Regions from separate parts of the Pseudoalteromonas sp. SR41-4 genome, predicted to be linked through region 2. Evidence: predicted binding sites of a transcription regulator. Region 2 holds the regulator's gene; each other region holds the start of a gene.
The links. The regulator sigma-54, encoded in region 2, starts transcription at its own class of promoters, with help from an activator protein. The targets are predictions, from matches to a motif close to GTTGGCACGNNNNTNGNNT.

Region 1 (5,775 bases), on a different contig from region 2:
GATTTTTCATGGGTGGCCTCAAGTATAACCGGCGGAGCTACGTTTTCAGCAACCGCATGGTGCCAGCGCACGGCACATAAACACCATTTATCACCAGCCTTTAGGCCTGCAAAATCGTACATTGGATTAGGCGTTATCAAGTCATTGCCTTGTGCTTTTGAAAACTGTAAGAATTCTTCAGTCATGATGGCACATACACTGTGGTTACCAAAATCAGATGCAGGGACATAGCAAAACCCTTCTCGAGTGTAGCCTGTATTCCCGCAGCACAAATGCAAGCGCGTACCTAATACATTTAATTGATTGCTCATAAAACTACCTTGTTATAATTTGTATTGTTTTACATTCAGTCTGCTTCAGACTATGTGAAAACGTGGTGGATGAAAAGCTTATATTGATAGATAGCATGGAGATCACAAATAACATAGCCATTAAAAATATTAAACGTCAGTTCATCAAACTAATGGCGAGGCCAAAATCAGTTCAATATTCATTTATAGTTGCTTGCTGTGTAATTATTGTGCAATTGTGTTTTAGTTGGCTTGCAATTTTTACGTTTACTGTACTAGTAAAAATTTATTATGGTAACTTGCAGCTATTATACGTTTGTCTTATATCCAGAATCTATATATATGTGAATATGGTATTTGAATAGCTTCTGATTTCAAATAAACACTTAATTGTAATTGGCAGTATAATTACAGTTTTTATAAGCTCTCGATGTATCAATACCATGGAGCTTTACATTGTTACACGTGAGGAAAAATGAGTAATCTAAGTCTGAAAAACAAGCTGTTGCTATTAGCTATTTTGCCGCTCACGCTGCTTTTAATTAGTTTAATGGCCAGCTCATATTATTTAGAGTATCAAAATCAGCAGCAAAATTTTGTATCGTTTAAAACAAAATTAATTGCTGACAAAGAAAGTTTATTAGCAACTGAGGTTGAGATAGGCCGCCAAATAATTAATTACGAACTAGCCAAGGGGACTAAAGAAGATGCAAAAAATGCATTGCGAGATCTCACTTTTGGCAAAGATGGTTACTTTTTTATCTATGATACAAAAGGCGTTAGTATTTTCCATGCTCTATTGGGTGATGCAATTGAAGGGCAAAATAAAATAGCCATGACCGATCCCAATGGTAAAAAAATAATTGTTGGATTACTTGAGCAAGCAAGACAAGGTGGCGGTGCTTTTTATTATGATTTTCAAAAGCCTAATACAACGGGGTTAGTTGAAAAAATGGGTTATGCAGCGATGGTTCCTGGTACAGATTGGATGCTAGGAACGGGCGCTTATATGGATGATATTGAAGCTGAGCTAACAAAGTACCAAGCAACAATACAAGCTCATATGAATGAAAAAGTAACGACCCTGTTATTAATTGCATTATTTTGGGTGATGTTGACGGTGTTTTTTGCCTTAATTGCGGCAAACAATATGGTAAAGCCTATCCAAAATATGGTGCAAAACTTAGATGATATAGCAAAAGGCGAAGGTGATCTGACTAAGCGCTTAGAAGTGCATAGTAATGATGAAATTGGTCAATTGGGTAATTCATTTAATGTGTTTGTTAGTAAACTACATAGCATTATCACCAATGTGGCAGATGTAACTCGTGATGTAAAAGATTCATCAAATGATATCAATACACAAACACAGTTAATTGAAAATCAGTTAGTAAACCATAATCATGAAACTGAGCTGGTAGCAACGGCGATCACCGAAATGTCAGCAACATCTCAGGAAGTCGCGCAAAATACCACACAAGTGGCGGTATCAACTCAGTCAGCCACGCAAGATGTTGCCAATGCTCAAAAATGTGTAGATGTTTCTTTAGAAGAAGTTTCAAATTTAATGAGTGAGATTAATCAAGCTGCTGAACAGGTTAATTCATTAAGTGAACAATCTAAAAAAATTAACAGTGTATTAAGTGTTATCGGTGGCATTGCTGAGCAAACTAACTTATTGGCCCTTAATGCGGCTATTGAAGCTGCAAGGGCTGGCGAGCAAGGCCGTGGTTTTGCGGTTGTAGCTGATGAAGTGAGAAGTTTAGCCAGTCGTACACAAGAGAGCACGTTAGAGATTAATGAAATGCTTAATGAGTTACATACGCTAGTCACAGCAGCGGTAAAGGCAATGTTGGCAAGCCAGCAAAGCTGCAATCGCTCAGTTGAGTCATCTCGCGCAATTTCTGAAAGTTTAGGGGCGGTAACCAGCTCGGTTACCACAATTAACGATATGAGCACGCAAATAGCTACAGCTGCCACAGAGCAAAGTAGTGTAACTGAGGAAATTAACCGTAACGTTTTTGCGATTCAAGAAATCGTTAATGAGCTAACACGTTCAATTAAAACAACCTCATCAGTTAGTCATCACTTAGCTGGTCGAGGGGAGAGTTTAGGCAATTTAGTAGGTCAGTTTAAGATCTAATATAAACAAAAAGTGGCGATATTATTGTTGATCAGTAATAAATAAAGATCAGGCTTTAAATAGCCCGATCTTTGACTTTAAATATAAATTAGTCAGTTTAAACTGAACACAAAACCGCTAGATTAGCTGCTGAGTTTGCCCGTTGACGACTCTAAGTGTGCACGCACAAACCATTGAAACTGTTCTAAATCGGCAAGTTGGCTAATTAGCATATCCTCAGATACCGGATCGAGCTCTGATAGCTTGCCAATCGCACTTCGGTGATCGCCATTAATCCCATTATATACTTTATCAAGCGCAACTAAGTGATCTTTTACCAAGCCCTTACCAATTGAGTAATCTTGCCATGAACGACGATCAACTATCGATTTTGGAGTACCAACTGGAACTCCGCCCAACGTAGCGATTCGCTCGGCGATGGTGTCGGTCATTGCTCTGATCACTTCAACCTGAGGGTCGAGCATTTCATGCACGCCAATAAAATTTGGGCCAACTACATTCCAATGAATATGTTTTAGAGTCAATTGTAAATCGATCAGTGCGACCATGCGGTTATCAAGTGTAGCAATGGTATTTTTTGCAGATTCTTCATTCATACCTGGGGCAGTAAATTCAGCGATTTTGTTTGTTTCGTTATTGTTACTCATTATTCCTCCTGATTTATAAGGAATGTTCACAGCGTCTAATAAAGTCTATGAACATGCGTTAGTTTATATAAAGCAATGGTTGTGCCGATAAAAATTGTTTTTTAAGTTGCTGATATTTAATGTTTTGTATTTTTTTCAAAGGAGGGGGATGAAAGCTTTCTTTGATATGCCATGAAAAATATGCACTTTTTTGTAAAATCTGCAAAACAAAAGGTGCTGTTACGTGTTAGCGAATTGCTTACTATTAATAATAACTGAGATGCAGGAGTGTATTGTCATTGTTGATTAATCATCACTTACATATACTCAACTCATCTTGTTATTAAAGGAGAAGTGCATGTTGAGATTTTTTTCTATCGAGCAGGGGGTGATCAAAGAGTTAGAGCCTTCATCCGATACCTCTCTTGAAGTATCAATCAGAAATGCACACTGGATTGACACAATCAACCCAACGGAAGATGAGCGAAATACGCTCGCAAAAACGCTCAATATAACTTTTCCTGAGTCAGGGGATGTGCAAGAGATTGAAGCTTCATCGCGATGTTTTATCGACAATGAAGGCTTGCATGTGCATGCATTGTTTATGTCGCCCAATGAAGGACGTTTTAATACGGTAACAGTTGCCTGTTTACTACAGGATAACTGTTTGCTGACCATTCGCGATGACGAGCTGGCTGACTTTCGATTGTTACGCTTAAGAGCACGTAAAGGTCAAGTAATGTGTGATACGCCAAAACAGTTATTGGTTACATTATTCGATCAAAAAGTCGAAAACCATGCTGATATGCTCGAGGATATGCATCATCAGTTAGAGAAGCTCAGTGCATATGTACTAGAAGAAGATGACTCTGATCTAGAAGAAGCGGTTAGTCGTATCGCGCGTTTAGAGGATGCGAATGGGAAAGTGCGTTTGTGTTTAATGGATACGCGGCGCAATATTTCGTTTTTAATACGTCGTTTAGGTGTACAAAATGAGGATCGTGAATCACTACGAGAAATTGTACTTGATATAGATACGCTAATGTCTCACTGTACCTTTTTGTTTGATAAGGTGAACTTTTTGATGGATTCAACACAAGGTTTTATTAACATTGAACAAAATCAAATTATCAAAACCTTCTCTATTGCTTCGGTGGTTTTTTTACCACCTACCGTAGTAGCCAGTGTATATGGGATGAACTTTAATATAATGCCTGAGCTGCAATGGGAATGGGGTTACCCATTTGCAATTGGCATTATGTTGCTATCGGGCTTTGCCCCTTATTTATTTTTTAAACACAAAGGCTGGCTGTAGTGTGTGCCAATGACTAGTTGGCATACACTATTATACGAGTTTATATTCATTTTATACGGATAGCGGTCTTATTATCACCTTGCATTAAGATAATAAAGCGGCCGCTAGGCGCACAAAGTCGGACGAGGTAAGTATACCCACGAGTTTATTTTTTTCAGTGGTCACAGGCATGCAACCATGGCGGTTATCAACAAAAAACCGAGCAACATCTTGCAGTGGTTGGGTTGCTAGTACAGTGGCAAAATCGGTTGCCATAATAGTGTGTATTTTCGTTTGTTTTTCCTTTCGTTCAAGTGCGCTAGGACTGTAATTAGCCATAATATTCATCACTTGGGCAATCATGATTTTTTGTGTCAACATACCCACTAGTTCGCCATTGTTATCAATTACGGGAATATGGCGGATATTTTTTTCCTTCATTAGATTATGTGCGTCGTGTAGGGTGTTTTCTGCACTTACGGCAAATGGATCTGATGTCATTAAATCTGCAACTGTTTGGCTCATTTTGGCTCCCGTGAAATCACTAACTAGAACTTTGGTTAAAAGGTTTACTAAAATAGCTACTGGAGATAGATGGATTATCCAGAGCTCATATTATTAATCATTCTAGCCTTATTTTTTCTTATTGCACTTTATCAAGATCAAGGCTTTGGTTTTTTGTATAGGAATAGTTTTTAGCTTGGTCATCAGCTGGTTTAGATTTATAGCCACTGGAGATATATTTACTCTCCGAAGCTCAGATTATTTATCTTTATGCGAAAAATTATCCCTTAGTGTACCAACCCAGTTTGAAAATTTATGTATCGCCGAGTTGCCTTTGCCCAGTAGCTCATGCATTTCTGCTTCAAAATGGGTTTGTTCTTTACTACTTGGCTCTGGTAATGGCGGTAAAATATGAGCAAAGTAGGTTTTATCAAGCAGGCGGTGTAATAACCGCTCGCCAATAAAGGGCTTGCCGCTGTTGAGCGCTCTAGCTCCTTTAATTAGGTTACGAATATCATATTGGGTTGGGCTAATGTCGGGCACTTGTTTAGGGATATTAAGTAACTTATATACCCCAATACGTGCTGTACGAATAGAGGCTTCCATCATGAATATAGATAAGTGTCAGTACTGTTTGCAAGTCTCTCCATAATTGCACGAGGCAAGCATAGTCATGTTGCAGTAGATCAAAGTTTTAGTTCGCGAGGGGTTTATAAGTTAGCTGCTGGAAATTGATTTGTTATCCGAAATTGAGGTTAACAATGGCAACTTAACCAAGTTGCCATTGTTAAGGCGTTTATTTGTTTTATTACTCACAGCATACTAAAAAGTACCGAGGCGACTAACAATACAGCCATAAAAATATTGAATGCTCGTAGGCGCTTGCGATCTTTTAGCCATACTTGTAGCTTTTGTCCG
Region 2 (5,775 bases):
TAGTTCTTCAAGTACGTCACCTTGTACATCTGGATCAACCAGTTGCCATAATAAGGTACGAATCTTATGCGGGGATGACTCGAGTAATAATGCGGTGTCACACGGAGCTGTTTTTGCCAACATACGCCTTACTTGAACAAATTGACCACTGTTAAGTGACTTGGTCACTTGTTTTAGTTGTTGTAGTGGGTAATCTTGTTCAAAAGCTTCTGGCATTGGCGTCCTTAAAAAATTAATACACTTGATAGGTAGGGTAACTGTTGTCGATAATTAACGCGCTTGGTCTGTTTAATTAACGACTTTATTCAGTTTAACGCAATTTAGTGGTACTGACTACGAGCTATTCTTGTTCGTTAAAGCGTTGTGCGATCAACTCACCAATTGCTGCAAGAGCAGGTTCAGCGTCCGGGCCCTCACATACAACTTTAACTTCTTTGCCTTGGCTACTTTCTAATAGCATTAAGCCCAGTACGCTGTCGCCTGCGGCTTGTTTGTCATCTTGATGAAGTGTGATGCTGGCATCAAACTGCACAGCTAATTGCGCTAATACGCTGGCTGCGCGAGCATGTAAACCGAGTTTGTTTTTTATTAAAAATGTATCTTCTAAGCGCATCAACATTCCTTACTGTAAACGTGAGTTGTTATTCTTGTTCACGATGGCGAATTTTCACATTACTGTGGCTCATCGAGAAGCTTTCACCTATAGTTTGCGCTAGATAAACTGAGCGATGTTGACCACCGGTGCAACCAATAGCAATTGTTAAGTAACTGCGGTTATTACGTTCTAAGTGCGGTAACCAAGTTTGTACAAAGGTTTGGATCTGCCAAGTGAATTTTTGCACGATACTGTGACTGGCTAAATAATCTTTTACTGGTTGATCCAGGCCTGTGAGCGGTTTTAACTCAGGCTCCCAGTGTGGATTAGGTAAAAAACGTGCATCAAATACATAATCGGCTTCTTTTGGAATACCATGCTTAAAACCAAATGATTCAAAGGTGATGATTAGTTTTTTATCTTTTTTCCCTAAAATCTTTTCACGGATTGACTCAGCAAGCTGGTGGACACTGAGATCTGTGGTATCAAGCATGAAATCAGCACGAGTAGTTAATACATCAAGCAACACTTTTTCTTGCTTGATGGCTAAATCCAGTGGCAAAGAGTCCAAAGATAATGGGTGTAAGCGGCGGGTTTCAGAAAAGCGTTTGATCAGGGTTTGATCATCACTGTCTAAATAAAATAGCGTCGGATTTGCAAAACCAGGCAAGTATTCAAGAATGTCGTTAAATTCTTCCTGCTCTTTCGGTAAATTACGAACATCGATACTGACGGCTATTTTGTCGTAATTATCAGAGACACTGCGTACTAATGACGGTAATAAGTTAACTGGAATATTATCTACACAATAATAGCCAAGATCTTCTACTACACGTAAAGCAACAGATTTACCTGAGCCAGAACGCCCACTGATGATGATTAACTCCATGTAAATTCTCCTTCATTTAATACCAATTTTATTAAAAACATGCTCATTCTTGCTTGTTAAATAACCCACTAACTTTGTTTAAAATTATTTATATAGAACAACTATATCTCATAATTTCCACCTTGTTCTAGAGCTATTTTCCTGTTGCAATAATTACTCTCTAATTCAATACAATACAATTGGTATGACTACGATTGAGCTGCAATTACATGATACAAATCTTGGTCTGTTTTTGCGCTACGTAGTTGTTTACAAAAATCTTTGTTATTGAGTTTATCAGCAATTGTGGCTAACGTCTTCAAATGAAGTTGGCTGTCACCATCTGGTACGATGAGGGCTACAAATATATCAACTGGGCGATTATCAATCGCATCAAAATCAACCGGTGATTCACTCACTAAAATTATTGCTAGCGGGTTTTCAACACCACTCATACGGCCATGAGGGATAGCAATACCACGACCAATACCGGTACTACCTAGTTTTTCTCTCGATAGTAGTGCGTTGAGGATTTCTTGTTGTGATAGCTGAGGGAGTTGTTCATGAGCCAATTGGCTTATAAATTCAATGATCCGTTTTTTGCTATTAAAAAGGACCGCAGCTTTACTGCAGTCCTGACAAATAAGTGAGCTTAATTTCATAGTGTTAGTGTCGAGCGTGCTTCTCTTTGTGTTTAATTACTTGACGATCAAGTTTATCGATTAGTCCGTCAATAGCTGCATACATGTCTTGGTGCTCAGTCGAGGCAAATAATTCAGCGCCACTGACATGTAATGTGGCCTCTGCTTTTTGGCTTAGTTTTTCTACATCAAGAATAACATGGACATTATTGATATGATCAAAATGCCTTTCAAGCTTGGCAAACTTATTGTTTACATAGTCTCTTAATGAATCAGTAATTTCTACGTGACGACCAGTTAAATTTAGTTGCATAAGCATTTTCCTCTTGTGATTTTACGCCTTAAATCAAACTTTTACGTTGATTTGACGGTGGAATAGCCAGCGACTCGCGGTATTTTGCAATAGTCCGTCTAGCTACTTTGATACCTTGCTCTGCCAATATATCTGCAATCTTACTATCACTCAATGGTTTCGCTGAGTTTTCTGCACTGATCAATTTTCTGATCAATGCTCGAATAGCTGTCGAAGAGCATTCGCCGCCGTTCTCAGTGCTTACATGACTTGAGAAAAAATACTTTAACTCAAAAATACCACGGGGGGTATGCATGTACTTTTGTGTCGTTACGCGAGAGATTGTTGATTCGTGCATCTCAACCATTTCAGCAACGTCGTTTAGTACCATAGGTCGCATTGCTTCAGGGCCATGCTCAAAGAATCCCTGCTGTTGTTTTACAATGCAGTTAGTTACTTTGAGTAACGTCTCGTTACGACTTTCTAGGCTTTTAATAAACCATTTAGCTTCTTGCAAATGCGAACGTATAAATTGGCTGTCAGTGCTTGATTTTACTGAGCGTGACATTGCCGCATATTGGCTGTTCACTCTAATTTTTGGCATGCTGTCTGGATTAAGTTCAACCACCCAGCGACCTTTAATTTTTTTCACCGAAACATCAGGTATAACATACTCTGACTCTTCGCGTACTATAGTATCCGCAGGCTTTGGGTTAAGGCTGTGGATCAATGTCATTACTTCTTTCAGCTCATCTTCTTTAAGCTTAGTCTTTTTCATCAAAGTGCGATAGTCACGACTAGCTAATAAATCGATATGATCAGTTAAAATCATTTTAGTCTCGCTAATCCAAGGAGTTGCAGGATCAAATTGATTTAATTGAATACATAAACATTCTTGTAGGCTGCGCGCAGCAATACCAACAGGGTCAAATAACTGAATGCGTTTTAACACTGCTTGCACTTCGTCTAGTTCGATTTCTTCTTCGTTATTACCTTGATTTAAGCTCTCTGCGATGTCTTCGCAGCTCAAGGTTAAAATACCTGAATCGTCAACAGCTTCAACAATCGCAATGGCAATAGCTTCATCGGTTGGACTAAAAGGTGTGAGCTGTAATTGCCACATCAGATATTCGTGCAGGGTTTCAGTTGAAGCACCTTGATAAATTGACTCATCTTCAGGCATTGGGCCGGATGACGTATTTGGCGCAGCACTCATGTATTCGTCCCAGGTGACGTCCATAGCCATTTCGTCACTTAAAGTCTCTTTGCTTAATGCTTCGCTACTTTCTTGTTCATATTCGCTGGGCTTGTCGTCTGCTGATGCACTAACAGTTAAGTCATCGTTGTCTTGTTTTTGTTCGTTTTTACCAGCCGTGTCGTCTGAATATTCATGCTCTTCTAGCTCTAACAATGGATTGCTGTCGAGTGCTTCTTGAATTTCTTGCTGGAGATCCAATGTACTGAGTTGCAATAAGCGAATTGCTTGTTGCAGCTGTGGTGTCATTGTAAGTTGCTGGCCCATGCGCAGCTGGAGTGATTGCCTCATGTATCTCTAACAATCCTTTTATTGTTATCATCGTTAAGTCTAGCAGATACTTAGCCGAGCGTGGCTTTATAGCCTAAATTGCTCGCCCAGGTAAACATCGCGGACTGTTTGGTCGGCAAGTACATGCTCAGGGGTACCTGATGCAATTAACTCCCCATGAGAAACTATGTAGGCTTTTTCACAAACATCAAGGGTTTCTCGTACATTGTGGTCGGTAATAAGTACGCCAATACCACGGTTTTTAAGGTGTTCAATAATCTTCTTTATATCTAACACTGAAATAGGATCAACGCCAGCAAAAGGCTCATCAAGTAAGATAAATTTTGGATTTGCGGCTAAAGCGCGTGCAATTTCAACTCGACGACGTTCACCACCAGATAATGCCATACCTTGGCTGTCGCGAATATGTTGAATGCTAAACTCATCAAGTAAGCTGTCTAGTGCTTCTTCTCTGGCTTGTTTATTCAGCTCTTTACGAGTTTCTAAAATAGCCATCAGGTTTTGATAAACAGTTAACTTACGAAAGATGGATGATTCTTGTGGTAAGTAGCCAATCCCTAACCGTGCGCGACTGTGCATTGGCAGTAAAGTGATGTCATTATCATCAATACTTATTTTACCTTTGTCGCTAGGTACTAAACCCACAATCATATAAAAAGTGGTGGTTTTACCTGCGCCATTAGGACCCAGTAAGCCAACAATGCTGCCTGCGCTAACTTCTAAACCCACGCTTTTTACAACTTGGCGACCTTTATAGCTTTTTGCTAAAAATTCAGCTTTTAATATACTCATGGCTGCCCTTTAGGTTTGTCTTTTTTACTGTCAACAGGTACCAAAATAGTGTGTACGCGATCGTTTGAGCTTGCGCCTTTTTCAGCACTGATCAGCTGTTGGTCCATATCATAGGTAATGCTTTTGGCATTAATTTTTTGACCTGCTTGAGTGACTTGTGCATTACCAATTAACGTTAAATAGCGCTTGGCGACATCGTAACGGACTTCATCAGCACTGGCGCTCATTATTGTGCCATCAGTTTGTTTTTCTTCAAAGTAAGCAGGGTTACCAGTTGCAACAAGCAATTGTTTGTTATTGCCTAAATCTTCGCGCTTATGGACTTCAAGTCGATCCGCTTTGATACGGCGGTTACCATGAATGATTTCAACATTTTTTTCAAAAATACCGATATTATCTTTCAGTTGGGCAAGCTGCTTTTCAGCACTGATAGAGACTTGATCCGCAGGTGGTGCCGTATTTTCAGCAAAGCTTGCAAAGGCAATGAATAAGCTTGGTATCACAAGCAAGTGAGCAAATTTATTGGTCATAATATATGGTTCGCGTATGGTTAATTAGTTCTACCACTTCGGCTTTTAAGTCGGCATGGAGGCCGCGCCCAGTGATCTTTAAATTTGGTCCGATTAATTCAACTGGTTGTTCTGAACTCATGGTTTGTAGTTCAATATCAACCTGAATATTATCTGCGTTTATATGTTCAATCATGGCATTATTGGTCAGGTTTTTAGCAACCACATTACCTTCTAAAATTAATTGATGATTTTCATATAGGGTGGCTTCATCGGCATTAATTTGCCACGTTTGCTGTTGATTATAGAGTGTAAAAATAGGTTGTTCAAAGTAAGTAAACCCTAACTGTTGGTAAAGTTCCATTTTTGCAGCTGTTACTTTGTGGCTAATTTTACCTTGTTCATCAAACGCGGTTTGTTTTAATGCCACCGCAGTATAATCAGGTTTTGCTATTATATCTTCTTGGTTTTGTTTTATGGCAGTGCTTTGATAAAAATACGGATACCACAGCCATACCATACAGCCGACAAA
Region 3 (5,775 bases), on a different contig from region 2:
CTAAAAAAGCTTGCCAAGCTAATGAATACAGTTTGTTTCTACATTTTCAATACAGTTTCTTACTTTTTTTAGTAGGCATTCATTTTACACTCTGCACCACTAAATTAATCAGGATTAAGTTATGCGAATTTTTTTAATAAGTTTGTTATTTATTGTGCTTGGAGGGTGTTCAGCTGTAACAATCCAACCACAAAAAATGGCTAAACTTAGCTCAAAACCAACTTATCAAGATAGCCGTCCATTTTTTATGTGGGGACTGGTTGGTGAGCAGCGTGTTGATGTAAAAAAGGTATGTGGCGATCAAACTGTGGTGCAAATGCAATCACAACAAACATTTATCGATGGTGCGCTAGGGTTAGTCACGTTAGGTGTTTATGCACCACACACAATTAAAGTCTGGTGTCAGGAGCAAGGTAGCGAAGGAGTTGGAATATGAAAAAGTTAACAGGGTTGTTCACTATTGTATTTATTGTCGTGTTAGCGGGGTGTACTAATATTCATTTTGATAACGGTGAATATGATGACTTAGCTGAAAACCATAAAAGTGAGCAATGGCATCACAACTTTGCCGCCGCTCTTTATGAGGGCTCGAATGCGGTTGATTTATCTGAGATTTGCCCTGATCCGCAATGGCAAAGTGTGCACACTTATAAATCATTTACTAATGGCTTAGCAGAACTGGTTGTTAACGAAGTTGGGCCTATTTGGTACCCAAAAACAGTTGAGGTGAGTTGTGCACAGGTACCGTATAAAGTGCAGTAATTTTTAATAATCAAAGATCATGTTAAAGTTGTACTAGTTAAGTACCTTAACCTTATTTAACTCAATCATATAGTTAGCATCGCACTCACTTTTTAATGGGTGCTTTTTCTATGCTGGATATATTATCTTCTTCTCTCTATTAAAAGTATATTAAGTTAGTAGAATATAGTCCATTCGTATAGAGGCTGGCATTTTTTAGCGTCGTGCACCAAATAGTTGAGAGATAATAATGAACAACGCAGAGCGTAAAATTGACGAACTAGTACTAGGGTTTTGGCGATTATTAGATTGGCAAATTACTCCACAACAGTGTTTAGCTTTTCTCGAGCAAGCAATTGAAGCTGGCGTAAGGCACACCGATCACGCTGACATTTACGGTGGATATGGCTGTGAAGCAGAGTTTGGTAAAACCTTGGCTTTAAAGCCAAGTATTCGAGATGAGATTAGAATTATTACCAAGTGTGGTATTAAACCTGCTTTTGCAAGCTTAGGATTAGCAGGCCAAGCTAATCATTACGATTCGAGTGCCGCACATATTATTAGCTCAGCACAGCAATCGTTAAAGCATTTTAATACCGATAGATTAGATGCATTACTTATTCATCGCCCTGATTATTTGATGAATGCAGACGAAGTAGCTGAGGCATTCACTACTCTTAAGCAAAATGGTGATGTACTCGATTTTGGTGTATCAAACTTTACGCCATCACAACTAAGTTTATTGCAGTCGCGTCTTGATTTTGAATTGGTGACCAATCAAATTGAATTTTCACCGTATGAAATGCAAGCACTTGATGATGGTAGTTTAGACCAATGTCAGTTACTTGATATTAAACCTATGTGTTGGTCACCTTTGGCTGGCGGTCGCATTTTTGCAGAAAATGATGAAAAAGCGATTCGCCTGCGTCAAGTACTTGAGCAAGTCGGCAGCGAAATTGGTGCAAGTTCTATTGATCAAGTGGTTTACGCGTGGTTATTAATGCACCCAAGTTCCCCATCAGTGGTACTGGGTACTGGCAACATTGAGCGTGTTAAATCGGCTGTTGCCGCTAAGCAGTTAAAACTCAGTCGTGAACAATGGTATCGTATTTGGCAGGGTTCAACAGGGCACAGTGTGCCATAGGAGTTGTAAGTTTTAAGCTATAAGCAGTCTGAGTTTAGGGTAAGTCTTGACATAAAATCTGAACTTAGTCGCTTTTACCGCTTACCAAGATCGAGAAAGGGCCTTACGGCCCTTAGTGTTGCAGCAAGTAACACATTCTTTTTTATAGGCTAAAGTCCATTGAAAAAGCAACGTAAGCCTTAATATCACTGTCATCCATATCGGTATCAGATAGACCAAAAGTGAAGCCATCTTTAGAGATAGATACGCCGTAGTCGATGATATCGTCATCACCAATAAAATCACCAGAGTAGTGACCTAAGTGTAAAGCCATTTCAGTGCCATTAGTACCAACTGCGAAACCGTAATCTGCAGTCAGGTATAACGAATCACCAAAGTCTGTGCCATCACCGCTTGCGGCTGAAGTTGCAAGAACTGATGCGCCAAAGCTAAAGCCACCCATACTGATGCTACCGTAAATTTCAGAAAAATCAGCGTCTGCGCCAGAAGCTGCATCAGGGTAAGCGTAATAGATGTAGCCAACGTCGTAGCTCATATTTTCATTAATATCGCCACCAAAACCAGCATAGAGATCAAGCTCGTAGGTCATTTCATCGGCCCAGCTTGCATTTGAAGCCCAAGTACCAGCATAAAAACCTGATTCGTTGGCATAATCAATACCACCTGAAATTGCAGCATCACCACCGGTTTGTTCTTGACCACGCCATAAGTAGTTTGAAGTTGCTGCGGCATTGGCTGTTACTTCTGCATATGCTGCTGTAGATGTTGCACCCATGAGTACAAGTGTGCTGATCGCAATTGCTGATTTTAGTTTTAACATGTTTGGTATCCTGTTGTTATGCTGATTTTTTGGCTCGCAATTATTAATTAGATTGCAGTCTATAATTGCGGATCCTATTTTTAGTTGTCTACCAGGATAATTGCACTGCTTGTGCCAAGTTAAATGAAAAGCAATAATTTATATTTAAATTACTTTATAAACAAAGGTATAAATATTTATAGTGAAAGGAGGAGATTGTTTTTTACGAAGCCTGCGCACTTTATTGGTGCGTAAAAAAACCCGCATGCACAACTCAGTTGCAGCGGGTTTTTGTATTTTTTACTGTGGTTTAACCAAAAATAGTACGCATTAGGCTGATTGTTTCGTTCACGCCACGGCCTTTTTGTACTTCGCTGATAATTGAATCACGCTTTGCGCGAATATGCTCAGGCATATCGTCAGCAGCAAGTGCGCGATCAACAAGTATTTCAGCAGACTCTTTACCACGACGCACTTTTCTAGTGCCAGTGGTTGTTGTACGCTTTGGTTTACTCAATAACTTGATGTAGTTAGAGTTTTCAGGCGTGTTTTTGTCTGCGTGATAGAAAAAGCACGGAATTAACGCTTTGATTGCAACAAGTTGTTGATCCAGCTCGCTGTCACCACTTGCCATTTTAAACCAAGACATACCATGAACTGCTTGGACAATATCCTGCCAATAACGCGCAAAGTCACGATTATTTAATTTAGTAATAGCCAATGCTGAGCAAAGTGCATCTAAACGGGTGTTATTAATTGGTGTAAAAACATCTGGGCGGCGCATTGCTAATAGACGAGTTGCCGGTGCAAGAGTTGGCTTTTCATTGCTATCAGTAAAGGCTTTTAAATATTTGACCACAAATTCTTGGTAATCAGCTTCAGTTACTTCACCTTCTAAAGGTATATGTGCTAATGCTTCATCAAATAATGCAGGCAGGTCGGCAAGCATTTGATGAAAAGCTTTGGCGCTTTTAGTAGAGCTAAACCATTCAACATCAAAATTATAACTACTTGGATCCAGTGCAGAAGTATGTTTGCCACTAAATGCTAATAAATCTTCAGGGATCATCTCTTTCAGTGATTGCTCGCGAATACCAGCTATATAGTTGGCAAGGCGTAACTGTTCATCAAGGGCTAACACATCTTTATGTTGCTCTATAAATACACTAACTACAGGCCAAGGTGCTACGCGTAATGTTTTCAATTGTAAGAAGCTAATTGCTGAAACTAATAAGTCATTAAGCTTTTTTAAAATTGGTAATTGATTGGTTTCGAGTAAGTCATGATTAATACGGTCACGGCTAGCATTAAGTAGTTCATAGCACCAACCTAAGAAGTCTTCAGGATGATTTTCTATTTTCACCGCCATCAGGTTTAAGCTGATTTCAGAAGCCTGCTTTAGAATATTTTGATAAATATGGCCTTCTTGTTCGCCTAATGCCATTTGTGAAGGTGAAATGAGCAATTTTTTCATGCCTGATGGTACTCCGGTTAAATACATTTTTCAGTTGTTTAATTTTAGCGCAAAACGTCTTAAAACAACAGGGCTGTGCATCATACCGGAGAATACAGGGGATGCAATCTTGATAAGTTAAATCTGCACAAGATTGCATTTAAAGGGGTTAATCTGCTTCTTCAAGTGAAAATAACTGCTCCACAGTAGTTTCAAACTGCCGAGCTATCTTCAATGCAATGATCACTGAAGGTGTAAAGCGTGATGTTTCGACCGTGCTGATTGTTTTGCGTGAAACGGCGATAGCATCGGCTAGCTCTTGCTGTGAAAGCCCAGCGGCTTTGCGAAATTCAGCTATATGGTTTTGCACATTACCTCCTAATCACGGCTTTGCCAAAAAATTGAAAAGCCATATACCAAACTCATAACAGCTAAGTAAAAGGTGGCCATGGTACTGTGTGTTACATCAACAGCAAGGTTATCTGAAGCTAAATATATCGCCCCCATGCTAAACAGCAGAGCGAGTACAACATGTTTATAGGCTATCGTGTCTATAGTATTTAAATACTCATCTTTATAAGTCAGGCGGTAACTTAATTTCCATGTAAAGCCACCTCTGATCACAAACATAAAAAATGAACCAAGAAAAGCAGCACTTCCTAAAAACAGCAGCGGTGCTGATGTGTGATTAAGCATGGGGTAAACGCTAATAATTAGTAAGGTTATACCCATGAAGATCGAAAACCATGCGTTTTGGTTCATAAATTTTTCTTCGGTTTTAATATCTTGTTGTTTCATAAAGTCCATCCTGTGAAAGTGTTAATTTATATTTTTGTAACCTACAGGTATCAATGTAACCTTGGGGTATCATTTGGTCAAGTTGTTTTTTGTAACCTAAAGGTATCAAAATATTTCAGTCACAATTCATATATTCAATGTAGAATGCAGGGAATAGCATTTTTATTCGTTGCACAATGATTTTAATGCTAACTCCCGCTATGATAAGAACATTATTTGCACATTTGAAAGGACCATCATGAAGACCTTATTTAAAGTTATTGGTGTCATATTATTATTGCTTGTTGCTTTAATTATTGCTGCACCGTTTTTAATTCCAACCGATGCCATTTTTAATAAAGTCTCTGAGCAGGTTGAGCAAACCACAGGGCGTACTTTAACTATTAAAGGCGATAAAACATTATCCGTTTTTCCTTCTTTGAAGCTTGAACTTGAAGATGTGCATTTTGCCAATATGAAAACTGGCTCACGTGCAGATATGGCAAGCATGCAGCAACTTGCAGTTCATATTCCTTGGTTTTCGCTATTTGGTGGTGAACTTAAACTAGAAAAGTTTGTGATCAATGAACCAAACATTCTGCTTGAAACAGATAAAAATGGTAAAGCTAACTGGCAGTTATTTGATGCAGTAGCTACGAAACCTGAGCAGCAAACTCAAGCAGGTGAGGCAGTCAAACTACCTGAAAACTTTGATATTCAATTAGGTGAAGTAGCTATATATGGTGGGTCGTTTACTTATTTAGATGGTCAAACGGGAGCTAAACAGCAAATTAGCGATTTAGAATTAGCTATTTTACTGCCTTCACTGCATAAATCACTCGAAGTAAAAGGTGGGATCAC
Region 4 (5,775 bases), on a different contig from region 2:
TAAGGTGTTGTTGCAATCAAGTTGGCCCAGCAGTAAGCGGCGGCCATTACCGACATCATAACTAAACGATACGGTGCCGCTTCTGACTAACACTAATTTTGTAAGAGGTTGATCTTGGTGGATCAGTACTTCTTTTTTAGATTGTTGATAACGGCTGCCAGCAAAGGTTAGTAGCTGGTCGACGAGATAACTAGAAAAATGATATTGAAACATCAACAATGCCCTTCGGACAATTGTCCTATTTATTACATCTTAATGACGTTAGCATTAAGATTCTAAGAATTTACGCTAACTTACTAGCTTAGTTAACTCGGTTAATTAAGCTTAATACCTGATATCCCGTGTAATGATTATTAAAGTGTGCTTTTAGCAGCTTTGGGTTTTTAGTAAGTTAGCTTTTTTATACTATTGCTATATTGTGGAATAACTTTGCCTAAACTACAACATTTGCAATGCTAACCTAAAGTACCGGAGAGAACAAATGAGTTGGGAATATTTGGGGTATTTTGCCTCAGCTTTACTTATTGCCTCTTTAACTATGAGTGATGTGAGCAAACTTCGTTGGTTTAACCTTGCCGGTTGTATTGCTTTCACAGCCTACGGTATTGCGATTGCTGCATGGCCTGTGGCTATCACTAATGGTTTGCTAACCTTCGTAAATATTTATCATTTAATTAAGCTCAAACGTCAACAACAAAAACCGCAATAATAGCGTGGTTTATTGCGCCTTACTCTGGTTATCAATTTGCGCTTTTTGGTAGCGTAATTCACCGCCAATCCATGTTTGATTTACGACAATGGTAAAAATTTCTTGTACTGGCACTTTAAAATAGTCTTTGTCGATTAAAATAAAGTCAGCCCACTTTCCTTGCTCTAAACTACCTAATTTAAATTCTTGATGTGCGGCATACGCAGCACCTAACGTGAATGCTCTGAGTGCATCTTCTCTGCTCAGTGCTTCAGTGACTCGCCAGCCATTAGCGGGTAATTGATTGTGATCTTGGCGAGTAATTGCTGAATACAAACCGTCAAAGGGGTTGGCCAGTTCAACTGGATAATCTGAGCCTGCAGCTACTACTGAGCCTTGCTTTAAAAACGTTTGCCATGCATATGCACCTTGTAATTGTGTATCGCTAAGGCGCTGCTCTGCCATATGCATATCAGAAGTTGCATGCACCGGTTGCATTGATGGAATGATTTTAAGTGCTTTGAAGCGAGGAATATCTGCTGGATCAACTATCTGTGCGTGCTCTATACGGTTACGTAGTAAAATCCCGCCGGTTTTTTTAAATACATTTTGATAGGCATCTAACACAATATGATTTGCTTTATCACCGATGGCATGGGTATTGGCGCTAAAACCATGGTTAAAGCTCAATGTGTACAGCTGTTCTAATTTTTGTTGAGTTTCGAGCATTAAACCTTGGTGATTCTTTCTATCTGCATAATCGGCCAGTAGTGCGGCGCCACGGCTTCCTAACGCACCATCAGCATATATTTTTACACTACGAATAGACATGAAATCGTTAAGATCTTTATAGCGACCGGCTCTGAGCATATCTTCAAGGGACGGATCTGTTGCACTTAGCATTGCAACAATGCGCAGCGGTAAGGTGCCTTGTTCAGCTCTTTGCTTGTAAACTTGCCATGTTTGTTTATCAATCCCAGCATCGTGGGTTGAGGTTATACCTAAGCTGAGCAGATGTTGACCAGCTTGATTTAAGGCATTATTTACGTCTTGATCAGATGGCGTAGGAATATGTGCAGTAATTAAACTTTCGGCCTTATCGACAAAAATACCGCTAGGTTGACCTGCTTGGTTGCGAATAATTTCACCACCTGCTGGTGACTGTACTGTGGGTGTTAATTTGGCTAACTCCATCGCTTTGCTATTAACCCAAATCGCGTGGCTATCGACACGAGAAAGCACCACCGGAACATCTTTGACAACTTTATCTAAGTCAGCAGCAGTAGGAAATTGCTTATTAGGCCACAGTTCTTGATTCCAACCGCGGCCAATAATCCAGCCCCGGTTATTTTTAGCAAATACAGCAAGCTTTTTTTGTATTTCTGCAATCGACGTACTGCCACGTAAATCGAGTTGCGCTAAATTATTACCAAGTCCAATCACATGACCGTGGGCGTCAATTAAACCAGGTAATAAGGTTTGTTGCTCGGCATCAAATACTGCAGCATTAGGGAAACTCGCTTTTAGTTTATCGTCTCCTACTTTTACTACTTTGCCATCTTTAATAACCAGTGTAGAAAATTGCTGTAATTGGCCACTGTAAGTTGGAGTGTAACCATTAGCATTGTAGATCACCGTGGTATCAGCTAGCACAGGTAAAGATAAAGTGATTAAACAGGCGAGTAAGCATTTCATTGTTAGAATTCTTTTTCTGCTTTTGTTAGTTAAACAGTAACAGAGAATACTGAGTCTGCAAATTAAATATAATAAATTATTTATCGTTGTGCATTTCAACTATGCTGATGAATTAGCTATTCATTTATTTGCATATAGAGTAAATTCAGACAGTGATAATCTACCATCTTTATCGCGGTCATAGTTTTTAAAACGAGACCACAGGGCAGGATCTTTTGCTGACTCTGAACGCGTGATAAGACCGTCGTTATCGCGGTCTAAGTTTTTGAATTGTTCTGCTATATTATCAGTTGTTGCAAAACTGCAACAGCTACTGACAAATAACAAACTTAGTCCCAGTTGTGTACAAAATTTCATTGGGGAAACTCGTTAATCTAGATTATTAGTTAAAAAACGCTTAAATTCAGATAGGGAAATTTTATTGTCTTGGTTTTTGTCCCAACGTTTAAAGTTACTCAACAATTGTGGTTGTGGTTCAAGCTCATTATGCGTTAAATAGCCATCTTTATTGCTATCTAAATGATCAAAACGTTGTTTTACATCCAGTGCCATTGCGCTAAAACTAGTGGCTAGCGACACACTTAATATTATTAATATGATTTTCATTATTTACATCCTACCAACAAAAAGAATAAAGCATTTGCCATAATTTAAATCCCAACATTAAATCCGTTTACACATTCCCTCCGGGATTATGGCAAATACTTTAAAGCCTTTTAAAATTTAAACTTTGCGAACTCTTGCTCAGATAATTGCTCGTCGTTATTATCATCAAGATCAGTAAACTGCTTTAATAGCGTGTTGTTTTGCTTGGCTTCAAGTAATGAAATTTGTCCGTCAGAGTCGGTATCTAATTGCGCAAACTTAACATTTAATTGTGATGCTAAAACAGTGGCGCTAATGACTAAAAACATCAGTGAAAAAGCGGCGATAAGTTGTTTCATAGCAGTGTTTCCTTTGGGAAATTTATTGCAAAAATTGTTTAAACTCAGCAAATGAAATTTGACCATTTTGATCTTTGTCAATTTGCTCAAAACTTTCGTGTAATACCGCATCTTCAGATGCTTCTGCTTCACTCAATGTGCCATTACTGTCTTTATCAAGTTCTGCGAAGGTGGCCTCGACATCAATGGCAAAGCTGTTAAAGCTAAGCAGTAGGCTGGTGCATAAGCACAGCGGTGTTAATATTTTCATATTATTTCCTTATAAACAGTCGTTGATACGGATATTACAAGAACGATGCCAATTTTTTTATTGTATAAATATCAGTGGTTTAATTTTTTGGCATGATAATAAGTGGGAAAAAATGACCGAGCAGTGTGTCTTTTTTGCAACAACTTTTAACGGGTATTCATTAAGTTTTTAAAAAACAGTTGGTTAAGTTGTTTCAATTTAGCGTCAGTCGCTTTATATAGCGCTACACAGTTCGCCTTATTCATTATTCTTATTGATTCAGCTAGTGTATAAGTAACACCTTCCATAATCAGACTTTTAACTAAAGGAGTGGCGATAGTGGCCTCATTCGCTAAAAAGTACAGTGCATTACTTAGTTGGCGACCCAATTTAATAGGCCAGTTTTTGTTTAGTACTTTGTTATCGCTGCTGCCATTATCACTGGTAGTGATTGTATTTTTAAATGCGCTGAATAAACAGCTAGCAGTAACTCAGCAAATCGTCAGTGAAAATTATCAAATTACCAAGTCATTTAATAACCTTAAGCAAGACCTCAATAGCTTAGAGCGCGCAACGCGACAAAACTGGGTGCTGAAAAGCGAATCACTCGATGAATTGATTGTTGATAAGTGGCAATCATCACTACAAAGCATTGATGAACTAACTTTTATAAGTTCTACGGGGGAGTATATTAAGCAATGGCAGCAACTCGCACAGGTATTGCAATTAGCGCATACTCAACTCGTTACTGAAGGACAACAAGATGCGCAATTGTTTATTCCTGTGAGTGAATTAATTGCGCGTCAAACGGTGTGGCTAAGAGATCAAAATGAGCTGCAAATAACTAAAAATCAGCAACAGTTAAAAGCTTTGCAAAGCTCATTTATCAATTGGTTAATAGCACTTATCCCATTAACTTTACTAGTAGGTGGTGGTTTTTTATGGCGTATAAGTGGTCGCTTAAAAGGATTAACGTCGGTTATTGATAAGCTTGGGCAAGGTCATTGGCAACAAAAAATAGCTGTACAAGGCTCTGCTGAGTTGGTTGAACTAGGAAATAAATTACAATGGGTGCAAGAGCAGTTGCATCAATTAGAGCAACAAAAAGATACTTTTTTACGCCATGTTACCCATGAATTGAAAACTCCATTAGCGTCAATGGTTGAGGGTACTGACTTACTCGCCGATGAAATCGTTGGGCCAATTAACAAAGAGCAGCAAGCGGTGTTGGCGTTAATTACCCAGAGCATGGTGCGTTTGCGCGCTATGATCGATAGTTTACTTAGTTACAATGCGATTCGCAGCAGCAAAGAAGACTTAAGTGAGCTGGAATTCTCGCAATTAATAACCAAGATAAACAGCCATTTTGAACATCGTTTAGTGGCGCGTAAGCAAAGCTTATGTTGGCATTGTGAGTTACCCGAGCAACCACTGGAAATTGCTGCAGAGCTTGTTGAAATGATCTTAATTCAGTTGATCTCTAATGGCTTAAAGTTTTCACCAGCAGGACAGGCGGTCAATATTGCTCTGTCATTAGCTGGTCGTACTTTGACTATGAGCGTTAGCGATCAAGGCACCGGTATTAAAGAGCAAGAGAAATCACATATATTCAGTGCCTTTTATCAAGGTAAGAATGCTAAAGATATAACCGCTCAAGGTAGTGGCTTAGGGCTTACCATTGTAAAAGAGTCTGTTGAGCAATTGATGGGTACTTTACACGTTGAGCATAATGAGCCACAAGGCTGTCGTTTTATAATTCAAATCCCAATCATCCCTCCAACCAATAAAAACCAAGGAGTTAATTAGCATGGGCGTGCGTTTAAATGCCATTTTAGTGGTTTGCATTACAACCTTAGGGCTCGCAGGGTGTGAGTTAACTGAGCAGCCAGTAAATAAAAGCAACCCTGAAGCTGAACAAGCGGGTAAGGTGACTACACCACAAGGGGATAGTTTACCAAATCCGAAACCTAGGCCGAAAACCGATCCTATGTATGCACCTGCCGAAACGGTCATTGGTTGGCATGCAAAGTCGTGCGGTGGTTTTCAAGTGGCAGCGAGTAAAACGGTTTATATTGGTGCTAAAGAGCTTCAGAATTATTTTGATTTTAGTTGCAAAAATAATGTATTAGCACCGGAAAAAGTATTAACGCAGCTGCTAAAACTGGATCAAGCTTATTATTGGCCAGATGATATAAAACAGTATTTATGGCTGCAAAAAC

Region 1: dps (DNA starvation/stationary phase protection protein Dps) is a predicted target of sigma-54. The motif match lies at 3,151-3,169, and genes of this name have one in related genera.
Region 3: H5180_RS14690 (TorF family putative porin) is a predicted target of sigma-54. The motif match lies at 2,806-2,824, and genes of this name have one in related genera.
Region 4: H5180_RS10245 (EF-hand domain-containing protein) is a predicted target of sigma-54. The motif match lies at 3,612-3,630, and genes of this name have one in related genera.

Annotation. Positions count from the first base shown of each region.
Region 1 covers NZ_JACJEI010000006.1:106,393-112,167, forward strand. The annotation lists gene H5180_RS06760 (DUF2237 family protein) at 1-311, opposite strand, end outside; gene H5180_RS06765 (methyl-accepting chemotaxis protein) at 766-2,433, shown strand; gene dps (DNA starvation/stationary phase protection protein Dps) at 2,556-3,080, opposite strand; gene corA (magnesium/cobalt transporter CorA) at 3,418-4,374, shown strand; gene H5180_RS06780 (HPP family protein) at 4,459-4,878, opposite strand; gene H5180_RS06785 (hypothetical protein) at 5,116-5,466, opposite strand; gene H5180_RS06790 (LysE family translocator) at 5,670-5,775, opposite strand, start outside.
Region 2 covers NZ_JACJEI010000039.1:13,183-18,957, reverse strand. The annotation lists gene mgtE (magnesium transporter) at 1-216, opposite strand, end outside; gene H5180_RS21015 (HPr family phosphocarrier protein) at 341-613, opposite strand; gene rapZ (RNase adapter RapZ) at 642-1,484, opposite strand; gene ptsN (PTS IIA-like nitrogen regulatory protein PtsN) at 1,673-2,125, opposite strand; gene hpf (ribosome hibernation promoting factor) at 2,130-2,417, opposite strand; gene H5180_RS20995 (RNA polymerase factor sigma-54) at 2,446-3,942, opposite strand; gene lptB (LPS export ABC transporter ATP-binding protein) at 4,009-4,734, opposite strand; gene lptA (lipopolysaccharide transport periplasmic protein LptA) at 4,731-5,264, opposite strand; gene lptC (LPS export ABC transporter periplasmic protein LptC) at 5,254-5,775, opposite strand, start outside.
Region 3 covers NZ_JACJEI010000018.1:10,895-16,669, reverse strand. The annotation lists gene H5180_RS14705 (Bor family protein) at 122-436, shown strand; gene H5180_RS14700 (Bor/Iss family lipoprotein) at 433-762, shown strand; gene H5180_RS14695 (aldo/keto reductase family oxidoreductase) at 992-1,885, shown strand; gene H5180_RS14690 (TorF family putative porin) at 2,028-2,705, opposite strand; gene H5180_RS14685 (hypothetical protein) at 2,995-4,158, opposite strand; gene H5180_RS14680 (helix-turn-helix transcriptional regulator) at 4,307-4,507, opposite strand; gene H5180_RS14675 (hypothetical protein) at 4,516-4,935, opposite strand; gene H5180_RS14670 (AsmA family protein) at 5,174-5,775, shown strand, end outside.
Region 4 covers NZ_JACJEI010000010.1:63,930-69,704, reverse strand. The annotation lists gene H5180_RS10275 (Crp/Fnr family transcriptional regulator) at 1-213, opposite strand, end outside; gene H5180_RS10270 (YgjV family protein) at 482-709, shown strand; gene H5180_RS10265 (amidohydrolase) at 719-2,383, opposite strand; gene H5180_RS10260 (EF-hand domain-containing protein) at 2,504-2,740, opposite strand; gene H5180_RS10255 (EF-hand domain-containing protein) at 2,753-2,989, opposite strand; gene H5180_RS10250 (hypothetical protein) at 3,100-3,327, opposite strand; gene H5180_RS10245 (EF-hand domain-containing protein) at 3,350-3,577, opposite strand; gene H5180_RS10240 (HAMP domain-containing sensor histidine kinase) at 3,893-5,362, shown strand; gene H5180_RS10235 (hypothetical protein) at 5,364-5,775, shown strand, end outside.